4 regions of the Reyranella sp. genome follow, and region 4 is predicted to be linked to each of the others. Evidence: predicted binding sites of a transcription regulator. Region 4 holds the regulator's gene; each other region holds the start of a gene.
The links. Region 4 encodes LexA, which represses DNA repair genes until DNA is damaged. Its sites were predicted from a motif close to TGTTCNNNNTGTGTTCNG; they were not measured.
Positions count from the first base shown of each region.

Region 1: the regulator LexA is predicted to act here: its motif matches at 2,401-2,418, upstream of recA (recombinase RecA).
Region 2: the regulator LexA is predicted to act here: its motif matches at 2,470-2,487, upstream of ACQY8M_RS36520 (type IA DNA topoisomerase).
Region 3: the regulator LexA is predicted to act here: its motif matches at 2,519-2,536, upstream of ACQY8M_RS29020 (2'-5' RNA ligase family protein).

Region 1 covers NZ_OZ257242.1:6,156,670-6,160,879, forward strand. Annotated here, with positions in the region: gene alaS (alanine--tRNA ligase) at 1-293, opposite strand, end outside; gene ACQY8M_RS29950 (YkgJ family cysteine cluster protein) at 353-1,066, shown strand; gene recA (recombinase RecA) at 1,192-2,259, opposite strand; gene ACQY8M_RS29960 (hypothetical protein) at 2,794-4,210, shown strand, end outside.
Region 2 covers NZ_OZ257242.1:7,482,457-7,486,666, forward strand. Annotated here, with positions in the region: gene ACQY8M_RS36505 (phytanoyl-CoA dioxygenase family protein) at 1-791, shown strand, start outside; gene ACQY8M_RS36510 (carboxymuconolactone decarboxylase family protein) at 826-1,386, shown strand; gene ACQY8M_RS36515 (ketopantoate reductase family protein) at 1,406-2,392, opposite strand; gene ACQY8M_RS36520 (type IA DNA topoisomerase) at 2,517-4,210, shown strand, end outside.
Region 3 covers NZ_OZ257242.1:5,950,560-5,954,769, forward strand. Annotated here, with positions in the region: gene ACQY8M_RS29010 (DUF6671 family protein) at 1-408, opposite strand, end outside; gene ACQY8M_RS29015 (M20 aminoacylase family protein) at 492-1,685, opposite strand; gene ACQY8M_RS29020 (2'-5' RNA ligase family protein) at 1,880-2,500, opposite strand; gene ACQY8M_RS29025 (SH3 domain-containing protein) at 2,616-3,068, opposite strand; gene ACQY8M_RS29030 (2-keto-4-pentenoate hydratase) at 3,180-3,971, opposite strand; gene ACQY8M_RS29035 (GtrA family protein) at 4,012-4,210, opposite strand, start outside.
Region 4 covers NZ_OZ257242.1:5,052,264-5,056,473, reverse strand. Annotated here, with positions in the region: gene ACQY8M_RS24615 (molybdopterin molybdotransferase MoeA) at 1-1,170, shown strand, start outside; gene lexA (transcriptional repressor LexA) at 1,279-2,022, shown strand; gene ACQY8M_RS24605 (Bug family tripartite tricarboxylate transporter substrate binding protein) at 2,131-3,102, shown strand; gene ACQY8M_RS24600 (class II aldolase/adducin family protein) at 3,113-3,871, shown strand; gene ACQY8M_RS24595 (ABC transporter substrate-binding protein) at 3,950-4,210, opposite strand, start outside.

The sequences.
Region 1 (4,210 bases), 1.1 Mb from region 4:
AACGAGAAGTTGCCCAGCATCTCGAAGAAGGTGTGGTGGCGCGCGGTGTAGCCGACATTCTCGAGGTCGTTGTGCTTGCCGCCGGCGCGGACGCACTTCTGCGACGTCGAGGCGCGCGTGTACGGCCGCTTCTCGAGCCCCGTGAAAACGTTCTTGAACTGCACCATGCCGGCGTTGGTGAACATCAACGTGGGGTCGTTGCGCGGCACCAGCGGGCTCGAGGCGACAACCTCGTGGCTGTTCTTGCGGAAGTATTCTAGGAATGTGCGACGGATGTCGCTGACGCTTGCCATGATGTGATCTTTGTAGCGTGCGCGCGGCGGATTAGTCCACAACGGGGGAACACCGGTTCATGGCCGACTCCGGCCACTCCACCGCCACGCTCAGGCTCAAGGTCGGCGATCTCGCCATCGCCCATCCGCTCACGGTGCCCAATGCCGCCGTGCCGGCGACTTCCGTGCTGCCGGCGCTGCAAGGGCTGGTGAACGAGGTGGTCGGTGCGGCGGAGGCCGGCCGGGAGATTTCCTGCCGCAAGGGCTGCGGCGCCTGCTGCCGCCAGCTCGTGCCGATCTCGCGCACGGAGGGTGAAGCCTTGCTCGCGCTGGTCGAGGCGATGCCCAAGGAGCGGCGCAAGGCGGTGCGCGCCCGCTTCGCGGCGGCCGAGGCCGCGATCGCCGGCGCGGGATTGGCCGGGGGCGGATCGGCCGAGCGCGGCGGCCGGAGCGATCGCGAACTCTCCGTCGCCTATTTCGCGCTCGGCGTGCCCTGCCCGTTCCTCGAGGAGGAGAGCTGCTCGATCCATCGCGACCGGCCTCTGGTCTGCCGCGAGTATCTCGTCACCTCGCCCGCCGAGCTGTGCGCCGGGCCGGCACAGGATGGCGTGACGCCGGTGCCGGTGCCGAAACTTTCGCTCGCCGCGCGGCGACTGCAGGATGAAGGTGACGACTGGTTCCCGCTCGCGATGCTGATGGCCTGGAGCCGCACCCGGCCCGGCGACGGCAAGCGCCGGCCGGGAACGGAGTGGGTGCAGCGCTTCCTGAAAGGCCTCACGAGCCTCAAGGGCTGAGAAACAGGTGCTTCTCGTTCATGGCGCGCTGCCATGAAAAACGGCGGTGCTGCGTGGGGCAGCACCGCCGGAACCGAAGATCAGGGGAGAGTCCTGTCTTCTGGTGCGCGCTCGGGGCGTGAGCGCTATTCCTCTTCGTCGTCGGTATCCTTCGAGCCGTCGAGGACGGCGGCGAGGATACCGGCGTTCTCGCGGACCTTGTTCTCGATGGCGGCGGCCACCTCGGGATGCTCGCGCAGGTAATTCTTGGCGTTCTCGCGGCCCTGGCCGATGCGCTGGCCATCGTAGGAATACCAGGAGCCCGATTTCTCGACCACGCCGGCCTTGTCACCAAGGTCGATCAGCTCGCCGACCTTGGAGATGCCCCCGCCGTACATGATGTCGAACTCGACGACCTTGAACGGCGGCGCCACCTTGTTCTTCACCACCTTCACGCGGGTCTGGTTGCCGACCATGTCCTCGCCGTTCTTGAGCGCGCCGATGCGGCGGATGTCGAGACGAACCGAGGCGTAGAACTTGAGCGCATTGCCGCCGGTCGTGGTCTCGGGGCTGCCGAACATCACGCCGATCTTCATGCGGATCTGGTTGATGAAGATCACCAGCGTGTTCGACTTGGAGATCGAGGCGGTGAGCTTGCGCAGCGCCTGGCTCATCAGGCGGGCCTGCAGGCCGGGCAGCGAATCGCCCATCTCGCCTTCCAGCTCGGCGCGCGGCACCAGGGCTGCGACCGAGTCGATCACCAGCACGTCGATCGCCCCGGAGCGGACCAGCGTGTCGGCGATCTCGAGCGCCTGCTCGCCGGCGTCGGGCTGGGAGATCAGCAGGTTGCCAATGTCGACCCCGAGCTTCCTGGCGTAGCCCGGATCGAGCGCATGCTCGGCGTCGACGAAGGCGCAGGTGCCGCCCTTCTTCTGGGCTTCGGCGATGACATGCAGCGCCAAGGTCGTCTTGCCCGAGCTTTCGGGACCGTAGATCTCGACGATGCGGCCCTTGGGCAGGCCGCCGATGCCGAGCGCGATGTCGAGGCCGAGCGAGCCGGTCGAGATCGATTCGATCTCCAGCGCCTCGCGCTGGCCGAGCTTCATGATGGAGCCCTTGCCGAAGGCGCGCTCGATCTGAGCCAGCGCTGCATCGAGGGCTTTGTTCTTGTTCTCCATGCCTTCCTTCTCGACCACTTTCAGCATCGCCGACATTGGCACCCTCCTGTTTGTCCCACGCCTGCCCCGAAAGCAGCAATGCGGATAAGTCCGCCGGGAATAACGCAAATGTACCTACTTTGTTCCAATCAGCAAGCAAGTAAACAAGTCACTGAACTACATAAATTTATTGACACAAGTTCTAGGTATGTTCCCAAGCAAAAGTGACTATGTGCTGGGAATTGGGCCTCGTCTTGCGGTGCGATGGATCCTTGCGCCGAGAAATGCGGGCTTGAATGTTGATCGGGACGTCAGCCTCGATAGGCTAACGGGCCGGTTTTGCTGGTTCGACGGTAGCATGGGAGGCTCATGGCGGCGGCATCTACGATCACTCCGAACCCGCGCCTCTGGATCTCGAAGGGCACGGCCTCGCGAAGACGCAATCCCTACGCGAACGCCGCTAGCGCGGACCTCGCGGATTCCTTTTACGATCAGGGCGGGGTCGATCGTCCGGGAACACCTGCGATCGACGGCATCGCCGCCTTGAACAGCAGCCTGCTGTCTACGGGCTCTTCACCGCAACCGTTGATCATGCCCGCAGAGACCTTGGTGCCGCCGAACGCACCGGTCCTTGGTACCATTTCGGGAACGACGTTCACCAATTGGAACGGCTTCAGCGCCACCTACAACTACAACACCCCGAACAGCTTGCTGGGCGACGTCACCAGAGGAGATCTGGCGTTCGGCTGGTGGGGGTCCGATCAGTCGTGGGTCGACTTCAATGCCGCAAATCCCGAGGGCCCGATCGATGTTGGCGCCGGCGACACCAACAAGGTCGGCAGCCTGAACGTCGCGCAGATCGCCTTCTCGCCGAGCGGCTTCACCTGGCATGCGCCGATCTCGGTGGCCGCCGACATCGACGGCAAGTGGATGACGCCTGCGTCGTCATTCGGCAATGGTACCTATTCGGTCACCATGGCCGAGTACCTGGCGAGCGACGCGGAATTTGCGGCGCCGGTCGCGGATGTCAGCGAGGCCCTTCAATTCACGGTCAACCTGACGAAACTCGACTTCGCGAGCCCCGTGGGCAGCTATCTGGAGCTCGAACCGGGCAACGGGGATACCGGCGGCAATTGGGTGCAGCTGATGGCAACGGGCTCGACCATGCCCAACGGCACCGTACTGACGTACGCCACCGACGCCAGAGGCAACATGATCGGCCGCGACGGGCAGATCACCACCAACCTCGATGACGCGGTGCTCGCCCAGGTCGGATGGGCGGAGCCGGACCCCGACAGCGACGTCGATCTCCTCTTGTCCGGCGGAATCCAGTCGGTTTACCTGCCGGTCGGCCAGCAGCTCCACTTCGCCGTGCAAACCGGCGACAATGTCATCGAGTTGCTGCCGGACGTGCAGATCGACGTGCACGTCTCGGTCCCTGCCTACCGCTCGGTGTCGGTGAACGGCGCGTTCGGCACGCTCGACATCATTGCCATGGTCGACAATCAGCTGTCGGAGTTTGCAAACCTTGCCGGCAGCCAGCGCGATTACAATCAGCCCTGGACCTACCTGACGCAAGGCACGCAAGTCTTTGTCGAGGCCAAGGGCAGCTGTTGGAACTGGAACACGATTCACTTCGTGCAGATCGATGTGAATCCGTCGACTGGCGACTGGAGCGTGGGAGGCGTGGCTTACGGCGACACGGATACTTTCCGCGCAGCCGTGCAGGCCAATTGGGATCCGGGCTTCGAAGCGTCGGGCGGGCGGGGCTACTTCGATCAGGGCTTCGAGTGGACGGTGTCGACCGGGTCAGGCTTCTACGCGCCCGTGCTGGCGACGGAGGACGGCGACATCTTCGTGATCGGCGACGTCAATGTCGACGGTCGCAACCACATCCGAATGTACAACGAGAACTCGTTCGGCTTCGAGGATCTGCGGGCCGACCAGGACAGCGACTTCGACTACAACGACATGGTCGTGAGGCTGACCGTAGCCGCCCGGGACGGCA
Region 2 (4,210 bases), 2.4 Mb from region 4:
ACAGGAACAACGGCCGCCATCCCGCCGCCATGCTGCAGCCCGAGCCGGCCCAGGATTCGCCGGACTGGACCGTCGAGTTGCTCGATGGGAACCTCTATCTCAGCGACGCCTGCCTGCGCCTCTATGGCCATCCCGGATTGCTGACTGTGGCGGCATCGATCCTCGGCGACGATTTCGTGCCCTACAATGAAGTGACCTTCGTGAAGGAACCCGGTCTCGGCCCATCGGTCGCCTGGCACCAGGACGGTACGACCCACTGGAACGCGCCCGATTGGGACCAGGGCGCGCACGGCTTCAACTTCATGACGCAGCTCTATCCCAGCACGGCCGGGAACGGAGTCTGGGTGCTGCCCGGCAGCCACAAGCACGGCAGGGCCGACATCAAGAGGATGGTGGCCGAGAGCGGATCGGACCGCATCGAAGGGGCGGTGCCGATGCTGTGCGACGCCGGCGACACGATCGTGACCAACCGCCAGCTGGTGCACGGCTCCTTCGCCAACAGCTCGCCCGACCGGCGCATCACGCTCAACGAGGGATTCTTTCCGCGCCGACGCGTGCTGAACGTGACGACGAAGCGTTTGACCGGGGCGGTCGAGACCTATGACCAGGCCCGCATCGATGCGCGCACGCGCATCCTGCAGATCGCCATCGACGCGCGCCGCCAGCGCTTCCCGCAGGAGAAGAGCTACGTCTATCGGCCGCTCGCCGGCCATGAGGACGAGAACCGGTGGAACGAGACGACGCGCGCCGCCGTGCTGAAGAACTACAACCAGCTCGACATGTTCATCTGAGCGGCGCGGGCAACGACAAAAAGGGAGGAAATCGATGTCTGAAACGCCGACTTTCGGCCGCTATGCCGAGATTCCGTACGACAAGATGACCCCGGAGCAGCAGGCAGGCTACAACGCCATGATCGAGGCCCGCGGCCGCCTGCCCGGCCCGACCAAGATCTGGGTGCACAATCCGAAGCTCGCCAAGGTCGCCGGTCCGTACGGCGCGCACTTCCAGCCGGGCGGCTACTCTCTGACCGAGCGCGAGCGCGAGATTGCAGTCTGCGTCATCACCAGCCACTGGCGGGCGGCCTATCCGACGTCCGCGCACGAGCGGATCGCGAAGGCTGCCGGACTGCCGGCGGCCAAGATCGACGCGATCCTTTGCGGGATGCCGACCGCCTTCGACGACGAGCGCGAGCAGATCGTCTACGAGATGGCGATCGCGCTCTCCAACGGTCGCTGGATCCCGCGCGGTCTTCACGACCGTGCCGTCAAGACTCTCGGCCACGTCAGCATCACCGACGTCATCACGCTGATGGGGCACTACACCAGCGTCGCGATGACCCTGGCCTTTTACGACGTCCCCGACGGCGCGACCGGGATGGCGCGCTGAGCACTCATGGCCGGGAGCGTCACGGCACGTAAAGGCCTTTCGACGCGGCCATGCTGACGGCGAACGCCTCGATGGCATCCAGTGTCGGCGTCGGCACGCCCGCGCTGCGAGCGAAGGCGACCGGTGCCCGCACGATGGCCTCGATCTCCATCGGACGGCCGAGATCGTAGTCCTGCAGGATCGACGGGCGATGGTCGAAATAGACCCGCTTGGGTCCGTAGCGCACCTCGGGACTGTCATCGAGCACGACGCCGTGGGCGGCGGCCACTGCCAGCGCCTCGGCGTGGGCGCGACGCGCCAGTTGATTGACGATCGGCGTCTTCTGGATCGTCGCCGGTTGCCCCAGGATGAGACAGACCGATGAGCCGGTGAGGTTGGCCATCAGCTTGTGCCAGATGTCGTAACGGATATCGCGCGTCGAGGGCGAACCGATGCCGGCGGCAATCAGGGCCTTGCGCAGGGCCTCGATCCTCGGCGTCTGCCGATCGTCGATCTCGCCGACCCAGAGCGTGTTGCGGTCGGGCTGCTCGTTGACGATCACGCCCGGCTCGACGACGTGGTTCGGTGAGGTGATGGCACCGCCCAGGGTGCGCTCGTAGCCTACCGCCCGGGCGAGCGCGCCGCCCGGATCGAGGCGCGACAGATCGGGGGCCGGCGGTCGCGCCTTGCCGAGACCGTGCCCGTACCACCACGGGATGCCGTTCTGCGCGAACACCACGGCCGTCCCAGGACCGAGCAGCGGCCCGACGCTCGCAGCGAGCGCCTCGAGGCCGGTGGCCTTCAAGGTCGAGATCACGACGTCCTGTGGCCCGAGATCGGCCGGCCGGTCGCTCGCCTGCACCTTGGCGACGATCCTCCTGTCGCCCGCGATCAGGGTGAGGCCGTTGGCCCTGATCGCCTCGAGGTGCTGGCCGCGCGCTACGACGGAAACCTCGTTGCCGGCATCGGCAAGGCGCGCCGCGAAATTGCCGCCGATCGCGCCCGCCCCAAACACGCAAATACGCATGAACCGCTCTCTCCCTAATCCGGCATCACCTTACCGCTCCGAGCATCGAGCCAGAACCGAAGCTTGTCGCGCGCCGTTGTTCTATTTATGTTCCTTTCTGCAATTCGTTTCTTGCAGGACCGGAATGACCGATCAAATCGTCATCACGGAGAAGAGCAGCCAGGCAAAGGACGTCCGAGGCGCAGTGGGCGGCCGTTACGGCGCCATCCTCCCGGCCGAAGGCCACCTGATCGATCTGCTCGAGCCGGAGGACGTGGTCCCCGAGTGGAAGCGCTGGTCGCCGATCCTGCTGAAGCCGGATGGGCTGTACGGCACGCGACCCGCAATCGGTGGCAACAAGGCCGCCAAGCTGAAGGCGATTCGCGAGGCGCTGCGCACCGCCAAACGGGTCTGGCTGGCGACCGACTGCGATCGCGAAGGCCAGCTGATCGGCCAGGAGATCCTCGAGCACTACAAGTATCGCGGCGAGGTCATGCGGGTGCTGTTCACCGCGCAGGATTCCCAAACCATCCGGGATGCCTTCAAGGAGGCCAGGCCAAACTCAGAGTACGCTCGCCTGTACGCCGCCGCCGTGGCGCGGCGGCAGGCCGACCAGATCTACAATCTCTCGCTCACCCGCACGGCCACCGTGGTTCTGGGTCGTGGCGCGCGCGGCGTGATCGGCGTCGGTCGCGTGAAGACGCCCACGCTCGCAATCGTCTGCAAGCGCGAGCTCGAGATCCGAAACTTCGTGCCGGTCACCTACTTCGAGGTGGTCGCCACGGCGAAGGTCGCCAGCGGGGAGTTCAAGATGCGGCATGCGCCGCAGGAGCGGATCCTGAAGCGCGAGCTGGCTGACGCCGTCGTCGAGGCGGCGCGGGACTTCGAGGGCCTGCTCGGCGTGAAGGTCGAGGACAAGCGGCAGGGACCGCCCAAGCTGCACGACCTGCCTTCGCTACAGAAATTGTGCTCCACGCGATTCGGATGGTCGGCCGCCAAGACGCTCGACGTCGCCCAGGAACTCTATGACGGCCAAGGCAAGAAGATCATCACCTATCCCCGCGCCGAAGTGCGCTACCTGCCGGAAAGCCTGATCGCAGACGTGCCGAAGATCGTGGCCGGCCTTCAGGTCGGCCAATCGTTCAGAGACATTCCCGTCCCTGTTCCGCCGCTCATTCGCCGGGGCGCGAGCGGTACGTTCCACGAGAAGGGACTCGAGGGGGCGAGCCACCATGCCGTCATCCCCAACGTCAACACGGTCGACACGCTGCGCGAGGTGTGGCCGCGCCTGTCGATCGACGAGAAGAAGCTGTTCGACGTGATCGCGCGCGCCTATCTCGCCGCGCTCATGCCGGATTTCCGCTATCGCCAGACCACCGCCACGCTCGACGTCAAGGGCTTCCCGTTCAAGGCGACCGGCCGGCAGCCCCTCGAGCTCGGCTGGCGCGCGGCGTTTCCGGAATGGCAGCCTGCCGACGAGAAGGGCGATGGTGGGCAATTGCTCCCGGCGATGCGCGACGGCGAACCGGCGCGGCTGCGCGATCCGGAGGTCGAGACCAAGGAGACCAAGCCGCCGCCGCGCTACAGCGAAGGCACGCTGATCGAAGCGATGCAGAATGCGTGGCGCTTCGTGGACGACGATCTGCTGCGCGACCGCCTGAAGGAAGCCAAGGGCATCGGCACGCCGGCAACTCGGGCCGAGATCATCGGCGGGCTGAAGAAGCAGGAATTCCTCGTCGCCCAGGGCAAGAACATTGTCCCCACCGAGAATGGGTTGAGACTGTTCGGCGTGTTGAAGGACGCCGATCCGGCGCTGGTCGATCCGGGGCAGACGGCGCA
Region 3 (4,210 bases), 900 kb from region 4:
CATGTCGCTGCTGCAGACCACGAACACCCCGAACGCCGGGAAGCCCATCTCCGTCAATGCCCGCAGGCGCGCGGGATCGCCGGCCGCGAAACGCTGCAGCCGCCAGCTCGTGCGGTGCGTCGGCAGCGTCTCGACGTGGCGGATGCCGCGCGTGCGGTCGACGAAGGCGAGCAGCTCGACGCCGCCGGGATTGAGCGGCACCCGGTCGATCGGCCCGTAGCTGCCTTCGCTGGCGAGCGCGCAATCGAGGCCGGGCATCGCCTCGAACAGCATGTCGGCCTTGAGCAGCGCGGTCTCGACCAGCGCGTCGGGCCGGGGCACCTCGCCGGAGAAAGTGCCGAGCCTGTCGGTGTCGAGCGCCGGCACGACGAGTTCCGCGCCCAGCACGCGGCGGAAGGGGGGCGCCAAGGCCCGCTCCTTCTCGTGCATGGTCGCGAGCCCGATACGCTGGCCCGCATAAGGATGTCCGGCCACAGCGATGGACGGACGGGTTACTCCGCGGCTTGCGGCAGGGCCTGGCGCGCGAGCTGCTGCTCGACCAGCGTCGCCCAGTAGGACGCGCCGATCGGCAGGATCTCGTCGTTGAAGTCGTAGCCCGGGTTATGGACCATGCACGAGCCGGCGCCGTCGCCGTTGCCGATCCAGATGTAGCATCCCGGCCGCTTCAGCAGCATCCAGGCGAAGTCCTCGCTGCCCATGGCGGGCGTCGGGTTGCGGTTGACGTTCTCGGTCCCGACCAGCGCCGAGGCAGCGTGCGCGGCGAACTCGGTCTCCTTCGCGCTGTTGACGGTCGCGGGGTAGCGCCGCTCGTAGCGCCACTTGCTGACCTCCGCGCCGAAGCCCGCCGCAACGTTACGCGCGATCTTCTCGATCCGCGCCTCGATCATATCCTGCACCGGCTTCTTGAAGGTGCGGACGGTGCCGCGCAGCGTGCATTCCTGCGGGATCACGTTCCAGGTGTCGCCGGAATGAATCTGGGTCGTCGATACGACGGCGGTGTCCATCGGATCGATGTTGCGCGCCACGATCGACTGCAGCGCGGTCACGATGTGGGCGCCGATCACGACCGGGTCGATGCCATGATGGGGCATCGCGCCGTGCGCGCCGACGCCCTTCACCACGATCTCGAAGATGTCGTAGGCGGCCATCATCGGGCCCGGGCGGACGGCGAAACGGCCGATCGGCATGCCCGGGATATTGTGCATGCCGTAGACGCCCTCGACCGGGAACTTCTCGAACAGCCCCTCCTCGACCATCACCCGGCCGCCGCCCTCGTTCTCCTCGGCCGGCTGGAAGATGAAATAGACCGTGCCGTCGAAATTCCTGGTCTCGGCGAGATACTTGGCGGCGCCCAGCAGCATCACCGTGTGGCCGTCATGGCCGCAGGCATGCATCTTTCCGGGGATCGTCGACTTGTGATCGAAGGAATTGGTCTCGTGCACGTCGAGCGCGTCCATGTCGGCGCGCAGCCCGATGGCGCGGCCCGACTTGCCCGAGCGCAGCACGCCGACCACGCCGGTCTTTGCCAGCCCGCGATGAACCTCGATGCCGAAGGATTCGAGCTTGGCCGCGACCACGTCGGCCGTCCGCACCTCCTCGAAGGCGGTCTCGGGATGGCTGTGGATGTCGTGCCGCCACGCGGTCATGTCCTTGTGATACGAGGCGATGCGGTTGATGACCGGCATGCGGGTACTCCGGAAACGAATGATTGTTCGGCCGCGGATGGTACGGGAGCAGCCACGATGGTCAAGCGGGCAACCGCTGCAGCAGCTTTGCGCGGGCTCGGTGAATTTCCCGTCGAGCGAGCCGTCCTACGATTTCAACCGGCAGGACAAGCGCGCAGCCGCAAGAAAGAGATCCGTCGTTCGAGGTCGCCCCCTCAGCCCTCGCCGAGAGACCAGCGGGCAAGTTGGCGGGGCGCCATGCGGCCAATCATGCTGTGCATGAGCACAAGCTCGCGAACCGTCCACTCGATCGGCTCGATCCGCTGCTCGGGTACGAGATGGGCGTCGCGCAACAAGGTGACGTGCGGCGTGAAGGGCCGCGCCGTACCCGGCCGGCCGTCGAGCACGTCGCTCAACCGCTGTTGAAGGATATCGAGGCCCATCACCCCGTCTTCGCCACGCAGGACGAGTGCGCCATTCCGAAAGCTCTCCGCGCGATCGAAACCGACCGCGAACGACGGCATCACGATGCGCGCGACGCGCTCCTTCACGGACTCGATCCTCCCGAGCGAAAGATCGACCCCTTCGTCGATCCGGCACAACGCAACGTGGAAGTTCTCCGGCGGCAGCGGCTTGCCGGCGAGCCCATGGCTGATGCGGAGGTGGCGCGCCGTCTGGGCGATGCGCGCAGACGTTTCGGCATCCGGCAGCACCGCGAGAAACAGCCGTCCTCTCGGCCGGCCAACCAAGGCCTCCTGTCGCCGCCGAAGCCGGCGCATCATCAGGGCCGGCGGCTTTTCCTGTCCCGCGAACGACGTTGCGAACATGTGCTGCATGGGTCTCTCCTGCGTGCATGTTCACTATATGTTCTTTTCGATACAAAACAACCCCAGAATGGGGATTGTCATCGACGGCAAAGAACGAGGGCGGCGCGGGGCCGGGGTCCGAGGCTTACCAGCCCCACAGCAGGCGTCGCGCCACCCAGCCGCGGAGGCCGCCCTCGCGCTGCAGCTTGACCCAGTCGCCACTGTGCGTGAGCGTCTTCAGCACGTCGCCGTAGGCGAGCTTGGCGACGATCCGGCTGCTCATCGACGGCCCGCTGCGCATGTTGGCGATTTTGGCCTTCACGACGTGATGCGGCGTCTGATTGGTGAGCGGACGGTAGATCCAGCCGGTATCGTTCTCGAAGTCGGTCACCTTCAGCCAGCTTCCCCGGTTGCCGACGACCTTGAGCGGAAAGCCCGATCCCAGCTTCCACTCGGCAGGATGCTGCGTTCCGGCTCCCGAGCGCAGGTTCACATCGTCGCGGGACACGCTGACCATGCGCTGCGCGGCGGCTTCCGTTGCCGCCAGGAGAAGGAGCGCCGACAGGACATAGAGGGCGTGAGAGAGGACGCGGGTCATTCCCCGACTTTCGTCGAGAGGGACGGCGAACGCAACCCGCCAGCTCGCCGGCGCGCGTCTGGCGCCAGCGCCTGCCGGCACAGGGCACTCGAGCGTTGCCGCGCCTGTTCCCTACCCGATCGTGATCTCCGTCCCGCCCAGCCCCTCGAATTCCGTCCGCGCTACACCGGTACCGGGCAGGAAGGCCGGCGGATGGACCGACCCGGTGAGGATAAGGTCGCCAGCCTTGAGGTGCATGCCGTGCTTGTTGAGCGCGTTCGCGAGCCAGGCGAGCGAGATCAGCGCGCTGCCCATCACGGCCGTGCCGGCACCCGAGGCGAGCTGCTTGCCGTCGAGCAGCGAGCGGCCCTTGAGGTTGGGGAAGTCGAGCTTCTGCCACCCCGGGATCTCGGTGCCGACCACGCAAGCCGCCTGCAGCACGTCGTCGGCGATGCGGGCGGGCCCGGTCATCTTGGTGACGTCGGCATAGCGGTTGTCGACCAGCTCCATGCCGCAATAGAGGTTGGCGACATAGGCGCGGATGCTGTCGGCAGTGTAGGGCGCCGCACCGGCGGGCGCATCCTTGGCCATGCGCGCGACCAGCTCGGGCTCGATGCCGGGCTTGATCGGATAGCCCGATTCGAACACCGCGCCGCTCTGGCGGATGCCGCTCTGGTAGATGCCGGCAAAGACCGGGCCGGACAGCCGGAGCGGCTCGTATTGCGCCGGCAGGGTGAGCGCGATCTTCCAGCCGGCCATCTTGTCGGCGCCGCCCGCGGTCAGCTTGTCGTGCACGGCGAACTGGACCTTGTAGGCGTCCGCCTCGGACAGGCCGGAGCACGCCGCGGCGATGTCCATCACCTTCCTGGTGCGCCGGCCGGCGGCAATCTCGTCGGCGATGGCGGAAATTTGCTGGGCGTCCACGGGCGTTCCTCCGATGCTTTTACGCCGCAATCATAGCCGCTCAACCCGGCCGGGCGAAGGTGATGAGGCGGTGCCCTGCGAAATTGAACATTGGAACGACGACGAGGACCGCGAGGCTGATCAGCAGATAATGCACGCCCGCGCGCTCGAGCAGCCAGGCGATCAGCATGTTGAGGCAGAGGCCCACGGTATTGACGGCGAAGAACATCGCGGCCTTCGCGGGCGTCAGCCGCGCGCCG
Region 4 (4,210 bases):
TCCCCCCTGCCCGCCGAGATGGTGTCGATCGCCGACGCGGCCGGCCGCGTGCTGGCGGTCGCGCCGACGGCCCGCCTCACCCAGCCGCCCGCCGCTCTCTCGGCGATGGACGGCTACGCCGTGCGCGGCGAGGACGTGCCGGCCGCGCCGACGACGCTCACCCTGGTCGGTGAAGCGGCCGCCGGCGGGTCGTACGATCACGCGCTGAAGCCCGGCGAAACCGTCCGCATCTTCACCGGCGGCCCGCTGCCGATGGGGGCGGATTCGATCGTCATCCAGGAAGACACCCAGGCCAACGGCGACAGGATCACCATTCTCGAAGCGCCGATCCCCGGCCGGCACGTCCGCAAGGCCGGCCTCGACTTCAGTGCCGGGGAGTCGCCACTGGCGGCCGGCCGCACGCTCACCACGCGCGACGTGGGCCTCGCCGCGGCGATGAACCTGCCGTGGCTCACGGTGCACAGGAAGCCGCGGGTGGCGATCCTCTCGACTGGCGACGAGCTGGTGATGCCGGGCGAGCCGGTCGGCCGCAACCAGATCGTCTCCTCCTCCGGCATCGCCGTGGCGGCCCTGGTGAAAGGCTGGGGCGGCGACCCGACCCTGTTCGACATCGCACGCGACGACGCGGCACTGATCCAGGACCGCATCGCCGCCGGCACGCAGCACGACATCCTGATCACACTCGGCGGCGCCTCGGTCGGCGATCACGATCTGGTGCAGGACGCGCTGATGGCGCAGGGCTTCGCGATGGATTTCTGGAAGATCGCGATGCGCCCCGGCAAACCGCTGATGTTCGCCGCCAGGGACCGCGCCCGCGTGCTCGGCCTGCCGGGCAACCCGGTCTCGACCATGGTCTGTTCGCTGCTGTTCCTGAAACCCGCGATGGAGCGGATGATGGGCCAGGCCGGTGACTTGCCGGCGACCGTCCCGGCGCGCCTCGCGGTCGACGTCAAGGCCAACGACCAACGGCAGGACTACGTCCGCTCCCTGGCGACACGTCAGCCCGACGGCAGCCTGACCGTCGAGCCCCACAAGGTGCAGGACAGCTCGATGCTGTCGGTCCTGGCATGGTGCAACGCCCTGCTCATCCGACCACCGCACGATCCGGCCAAGAAGGCCGGTGACACCGTGCGGATTGTGGATCTTTCTGTTCTCCCCGGTGGCTATTGATCCCCAGTGTTCCTGGGAAAAGTTGACCAATCCCCAGAACTAAACTAGAACATGTGTCGGGTTTCGGGATTTGTTCCGAAATCTGGTAAGCGTTCCGGGGAGAAGACGGTGCTAACCCGCAAACAAAACGAATTGCTCCTGTTCATCAACAAGCGCCTCAACGAGGGCGGCGTTTCGCCGTCGTTCGACGAGATGAAGGAGGCGCTGCGGCTCAAGTCGAAGTCCGGCATCCACCGCCTGATCACCGGGCTGGAGGAGCGCGGCTTCCTGCGCCGCCTGCCGCATCGTGCGCGCGCGCTGCAGGTGTTGAAGCTGCCGGAGGCGGCTGCCATGCCGGCGTCCAACGTCACGCCGCTGCTCGACTCGCGCCGCGGCATGGCCGAGCCACGCGAAGGGTTCGTGCCGCAGATCGTGCGCGGCGAGCGGATGCCGCTGGCCGGCGCCATTCTGGCGGCCAATGAGGCGCAGGCGCTCAGCCTGCCGCTCTACGGCCGGATCGCCGCCGGCACGCCGATCGAGGCGCTGCGCGACAATTCCACCACCGTCGACGTGCCGGTCTCGCTGCTCGGTTCGGGCGCGCACTATTGCCTCGAGGTGCAAGGCGATTCGATGGTCGAGGCCGGCATCCAGAACGGCGACATCGCCATCATCCGCAGCGCCGACTCGGCCGAGTCGGGCGAGATCGTCGTCGCCTTGATCGACGACAGCGAGGCGACGCTCAAGCGCCTGCGCAAGAAGGGCGCCTCGATCGCGCTCGAGCCAGCCAATGCCGCCTACGAAACCCGCATCTTCGGACCCGACCGGGTCAAGATCCAGGGTCGCCTCGCGGGCCTCTATCGCCGTTATCATTAATGCTGGGAGCGCGGCTCTCCAGAGCCGCCATGATCATGAGCGGCTCTGGAGAGCCGCGCTCCCAGCGCACCCGTTGCGCCTCCGCGAGACACGTGTTCAAACGTGTCCATGACCGAATATACGCGTCGTCTCCTTTTGACGGGCGCGGCTGCCGCCCTCGCCGCTCCGGCCATCGCGCGCGCCGACACCTGGCCAAGCCGACCGATCCGCTGCATCGTCGCCTTGCCGCCCGGAGGGGGCACCGACGCCACGGGACGGATTGCCATGCAGTACCTCTCGGAGGCACTTGGGCAGCCCATCGTCATCGAGAACAAGCCGGGTGCCGGCGGGACGATCGGTAGCGACATCGTCGCCAAAGCCGCACCCGACGGCTACACGTTCGGTATCGCGACCTCGAGCAGCCATGCCGCCGCGCCGGTGTTCCGCAAGGACCTGCCCTACGATCCGGTGAAGTCCTTCACAGCGGTCACGATGATCGGCACGACATCCTACATTCTGATCGGGGGACCGGCCGCCGGCGCCAAGGACCTCCCGACCTTCATCGCCAACACCAGGGCACAGCCCGGCAAGGTCGCCTGCGCCTCGCTCGGCCCCTCGACGCTGGGCTATCTGTTGACGCGCCAGTTCGAGCAGATCGCCGGCCTCAAGATGATCGATGCGCCGTACAAGGGCGCGGCCGCGGTCTATCCCGACCTGATGAACGGCACCGTCGCGGTGATGCTCGACAATCCCTCGGGCTCGGCCGGGCTGGTGCGTGAGAACCGCCTGACCGGTTTCGCGGTCACACGACCGTCGGCTGCGGTGCCGAACGTGCCGACCTTCGACAGCCTCGGCGTGAGGAATTTCCAGGACGTGTTCTGGTACTGCATCGTGGCGCCGCCCGGCCTGCCGCCAGAGATCGCCGAGCGCGTCCAGAAGATCCTGGCACAGGCGCTGCTCGCCGATCCCGGCCGCGGCAGGCTGCGCGCGATCGATGTCGAGCCGGTGGTGTCGACGCCGGCCGATTTCGGCGCGACCATGGCGCGCGAGACGAAGCAGTGGCGCGACCTCGCCGATCGCCTCGGCATCAAGCCCGAATAGGAGCCCGATCATGATGGATGGCAGCCCCGCCCTCGCCTTTCGCGTCAACGAGCTGACGCCCGACCCGAGCGTCTCGTTCGATCCGAAGGTTGTGAAGGACTACGTCACCTACGCTCACCGGATCGCCAACCGCGGCCTGGTCAACAGCAGCGTCGGCGGCATGGTGATCCGCGTCGCCCATCCCAACCATTCCGACGGCGTGTGCTACGCAAAGCCCCAGGGCATCAGCCTCGAGGAAGTCGAGGCTGACGACCTCGTCATCACCGACATCCCCTATGGCCGGATCCTGGCCGGCGAACGCGCGACCACCGTCGGCCACCAGATGAACCGCGAGATCCTGCGCCTGCGGCCGGACGTCAACGCGGTGATCCATCTCCACCACGACGAGATGATCGCCTTCATGGCGGCGGGCTATGAAAAGATCAACTCGTACAGCCTGACCTACGGCTACCTGATGCAGAAGCCCGCACACTACCTGCCGGCCAGCATCAACGTCGAAGAGGATGTCGGACCGATCAAGGAGTTCATCCAGGACACCAACTGCATCATCATGAAGCGCCACGGCTTCACGGTGCTCGGCCGCACCGTGTCGGAGGCCTATCACCGCACCTGCGTGCTGGTGAGCGAGATCAAGCGCAACATCATCGTCGAGATGCTGTGCGCGGCCAACGGCAGGACGCCGGAAACCGTCACCGACGAGGAGATGGCTTACATGGCCACTCACGGCGATTCGGTGATGTATCCGAAGGTAATCAAGGCGAAGGGATAAGGTCTGTCATCCCGAGCACAGCGAGGGATCCTTCTGGAGCGGGTAAGGATCCCTCGCTGCGCTCGGGATGACAGTTTCCTACTTCATCGTGATCGGCGAGAAGTCCTGGAACCAGTTCTGGGCCTGGATGAAGCCGTTCACCTTGGTCGACATGGCACGCGGCGCGACGTCGTGCGTCACGAACAGGAAGAGCGCCTCGTCGACGATCTTCTCGTGGATCTTCTGCAGCACCTTGTCCTGCTCGGCCGCGTCGAAGGTGGTGCGCGCCTGCTCGATCAGCGCGTCCATCGCCGGTTCCTGGTAGTAGCCCCAGTTGGTGCCGTTCGGCGCCACGAGCTT